DNA from 2 places in the Neobacillus sp. D3-1R genome. Region 2 is predicted to be linked to the other one. Evidence: riboswitches for the same ligand, from Rfam matches in the RefSeq annotation. Region 2 holds a riboswitch; the other holds the start of a gene.
What was found. A riboswitch is a leader RNA that binds a small molecule or an ion and turns the genes downstream of it on or off. The one in region 2 is predicted to bind thiamine pyrophosphate.
Positions count from the first base shown of each region.

Region 1 (2,206 bases), 310 kb from region 2:
CATTAACTCTGTTATGGAAGCATATATAGGCTGATTAGAAAAACGGTCTAGCAGATAAAACATAAATGCGGTTAATCCGATGGTGCTTCCCATTTGGGATGTAAAAGTAGCAAAAAAAAGATTCCGAAACGTTCGATTTTGAAAAATCTCCCGAAATTTTTTCATCCTGCATTCCCCTATTCACGATTTGATACTCTTATCATAGTAAAAAGGGAATATGTGGTATAGCGACTTGTGATGGTTTTTTTCTCATTCTCAAGACGGATGAAGACTGAGCTTTATTTTTTATAGAACTCCTAGTTTATCCAAGATGATTGAGGGTAAAGAAAGATAACTACTTGATATAAAGGGGTTTGTTAATATAATGGAGATCAATTCTACAAAACTAACTATGCATAATAAATTTTGCACAAAAAAAATACTAGATATATTTCAAACCATTAAACAATTTGACGGGAAGACCTATATTTGTTGTAACTACAAAATTATTGATGGAGAAAATTTACCTAGATTAGTTTCTTTTTTACTTACTCTTCAACCCAAAACAAATATTAAAATTATTGCAGAAGGAAGAAATGTCCATAAACATCTTAGCTTGTTAAAAGATATGATGACAAAGAGTGCAGATTATATGAAAGTGAATCCAAAAACAGTGCTGATTTCGAAAAAAACAATGTATATATAAAAAGACACGGAAATGGATCCGTGTCTTTTTGTCTTTAGTTGTTAATCTAGATCTATCTTTTTTCCTAATATGGTTTAAACCATTCTCTTTGGTGCAGCACTAATAACTAAAATAACTACAATAGCACTTATAATGAAGCTAGGTAACATATATGTTCCATTATAAAGTAAAGAATAAAGAGCGACATTTTGGCCCTCAGGAGCATATTCACCGAAGAAAACAATGCCTGAATAAAAATGGGCTAAAAATCTTAAAAGGCTTCCAAGTAAGATACCTATTGTTGCTAATGTCATCCATTTGCCTTTCTTCTGTGCTTGAACTGCACCTTTAACTTGAGAAGCAAAGATTCCTGCTAATCCTAATACGGAAAAGGCAACTAAATAATCGATAATTCCTTGAACTGGTGTATAAATTTGTGAGTATCCTAATACAAACTGAAGTAGTCCAAATAAAAATCCAGTTAATAGCCCACCTTTGATTCCCCATCGCAATGCCATTAAAAACACTGGTACCATTGCAATAGAAACGGATCCACCTTGTGGCCAAATTCTTGAAAATACAAAATTGGATACTAAGTCTAGTAAAAAGGCTAATGCGGTAAAGACTGCAACCTCTACTAGAAATAACGTTTTACTCTGTTTCATTTCTCGTTTCCCCCTTTTTATAATTGGAAACGTCTGACTAACCAACCCACTGTGTTAAAACACGATTGATATAGTTTTTGGCAAATAAAAAAACAATCTGGACGGTTTTGGATGGTCCACATTGCTTCTATCCATAAACCACATTCCTACGCTAGCATTAACTAACAGGTTCAAAGGGTTAGAACTCAAACGCTCACTCTCAGCCGGCTTCCTGCGGCCCCCCTTGTGGAAATTATTTAATTTTAAAAGACAATTTGACTATACAACTATTTATCTTTGTTTACAAGTAAAATATTTTACTAACCACATTATGAATTCAAGTATAATTCCAAACTCACAACCCTTATTACCATATAAATCCAAATTTTGATAGAATTTTTCATCTCTCACTTTTTTTCGCCATAACTTTTCATTTTTCTACAAAACTCGATGAAGGAGATTAACAAAACTGCTCGAATACTATTGCTAACACCTATATTTTAATTTGTTTTACCTTCTGGAGGGCTACTATGTTATCCGAAACTGGATTTTCAAAATTAATAGACTACCTGTTAAGCAGGAAGGAAGAATTATTAAATGAATGGGGCAAAAAAATTATTATTTCATATGATGACCCCTTCAAGTTACAAATTCGTGATAATGGCGAAGCCATGTTTTCGATATTATTAAACATTTTCACGATGACAGATCAACAGTTAGATGATCATCTTAAACGTTTAGCTGCAAAAATCGCTATGGAGAGAGTTCATGCTGATATCAATATCGGTGATTTTGTTTACAATGTTAGCTCTGGGAGAACCATTTTATATCAACAATTATCCCAATCTAAACTTGAATGGGAAGAAATGCAGCAAGCTATGAATAAAATTAACTATTG
Region 1 is NZ_CP197471.1:1,060,115-1,062,320, reverse strand. Features, by position in the region: gene ACSBPO_RS05325 (MFS transporter) at 1-165, opposite strand, end outside; gene ACSBPO_RS05320 (HPr family phosphocarrier protein) at 365-685, shown strand; gene thiT (energy-coupled thiamine transporter ThiT) at 760-1,329, opposite strand; TPP riboswitch at 1,456-1,563, opposite strand; gene ACSBPO_RS05310 (histidine kinase N-terminal domain-containing protein) at 1,839-2,206, shown strand, end outside.
Region 1: another riboswitch for thiamine pyrophosphate. It lies ahead of thiT (energy-coupled thiamine transporter ThiT); the one in region 2 lies ahead of thiW (energy coupling factor transporter S component ThiW).

Region 2 (2,206 bases):
ATCCCCACCAAAAAGATGACAGTTCCAGAGATCACTGGTGTGAAAATACCCTTCAAACGATTAATCACGCCCGTTACAGATAAAATAAATACAATAATCGCACTTAAAAAAATACCTCCACTGGCTGCTGCCAATCCATTGGCTTTACCAGCTGAAATCATAATCGAATCAAAGGCGGCGGAAGGCCCTTGTATGATTGGTAGTCGAACTAGTTTAGTAGCTTGAACTAGAGTAACGAGCCCTGCTGCAATAAAGATGGCGTTGACCATATTAGCCGCCATCGCAAAAGGTAATCCAATCATGGCCGCTACAAAAATCGGGTCAAGCCAAACATTTGATACGAATACATGCTGCAGGCCATATAGTAAGTTTTGAATAGGTGGTAGCTTTTCTTCTATACCAATTGATATTTCATTTTGAGTGTTTTCCATTTTAGGTTAGTCTCCTTTTATATCTTGTTGTTGGATATTTTGAAAGATCACTACCTTCTTTTTTAAAAAGATCGAGAGAATGATAGCTCCGATTAATGCTCCAGCAAATGAGCTGAAAATAAATAATGGGATAAACCCAAATAACGTCGCCTTTTGACCAAGAACGAATGTGGCAATCGGGTAAGAAAGCAAAGCCCCAAGGATTCCTGTTCCAATCACTTCTCCGAAAAAGGCCATATAGATTTTTCTCGTTTTTAAAAATAACAGCGAAGCAAGGAGTGCCCCCACCATACTTCCTGGGAAAGCAAAAATAGAGCCGGTCCCCATCATATTTCTTATTAAGCTGGTACATAGGGCTTGTGCCACCGCATAATATGGCCCCAGCAGCACTGCAGATAATACATTAATAAAATGTTGAACGGGAAAAAGCTTGGTGAACCCAATTGGAATAAAAAATAGATTACTAGAAATGGTTCCAATGGCGATGAACATGGCTGTCAGTGTGAGCTTATGAGTTTTACGCATAAAAAAATCCCTCCAATGTTTTTAATAAGCACTGAGGGATGACCTTTTCATACATTCCATTCCTGAGATTACAAGACTGGTACATGTAATAAGTTATCACTATTTTACACTTCCCTACGCTGGTATGATCCAGATCAGGTGCAAGGGTTTAAGACCTTTTGTGTTAGTGGTCTAATCTCAGCCTATTGTTTCGATTTTGGCTCCCCCAGTGCTGGTATTTAGTTTTTAGTTGTATGGTAATCAGCTTTCAAGACTACAATGACTCAAACACACTTTTTCTCAATTCTCTTGCGGCTTCACGAATAGAATCCGCATGGCTTATTGCAGTAATAACGGAGACGCCATCAGCTCCACCTTTCATAACAACACCAGCATTTTCAGCTGTAATCCCTCCTATTCCTACGATTGGAATAGTGATTCCTTTTGCACGGAATTCTTCTATTAGAGTGGTACCTCGTGATTCCTTCGCAGCTTCCTTTGTTTTAGTCGGAAAAATGGGCCCCAATCCAAAGTAATCAGCTCCGCCTTCTATCGCGATCATGGCTTCTTCCAAACTATGAACAGACACGCCAAGAATTTTATCGCCTATTATCTCTCGAACCGCCGCGACCGGTTCATCTTCTTGCCCAATATGAACACCATCGGCATCGAGCAAAATAGCCAATTCAATGTCATCATTCACGATAAAAGGGATTTGATGGGCTTTGCATATTTGCTGAAGTTCCTTGGCTAGTTTCACTTTTTCCTCACCTACCAAAGCTCCGCTTCCCTTCTCACGAAACTGAAAAAGAGTAATTCCTCCTTCTATGGCTTCTTCCAATACTTCACTTGGCGTCTTCCTGCAATTCGTACTTCCCATAATAAAATAGACTTTTAATAGTTCCGTAATCATTTTCCCCCAACACCTACCCAATTTCTTTTTCGATAAGCCCAATGATTAGTTGGTCCATGTCCTCGCCCAATTTGTAAATCATCCTCAATTGCTGCCTGGATAAAGTTCTTTGCCTTTGAAACGGCTTCATAGACACTTAAGCCCTTTGCCAATTCTGCTGTAACCGCCGCTGAAAAAGTACAGCCTGTTCCATGTGTATTCTTAGTGCTGATTCTTTTACTTGAAAAAGTGGTAAATTCGTTTCCATCAAACAATAAATCAATTGATTCCAAATGATTTTCATCATGGCCACCTTTAATCACCACATGTTTTACCCCTAAATCATAAAGCCTTTGAGCTGCTTCTTTTTTATCTGCAA
Region 2 is NZ_CP197471.1:755,069-757,274, reverse strand. Features, by position in the region: gene ACSBPO_RS03635 (solute carrier family 23 protein) at 1-431, opposite strand, end outside; gene thiW (energy coupling factor transporter S component ThiW) at 438-956, opposite strand; TPP riboswitch at 1,051-1,173, opposite strand; gene thiE (thiamine phosphate synthase) at 1,210-1,848, opposite strand; gene thiD (bifunctional hydroxymethylpyrimidine kinase/phosphomethylpyrimidine kinase) at 1,845-2,206, opposite strand, start outside.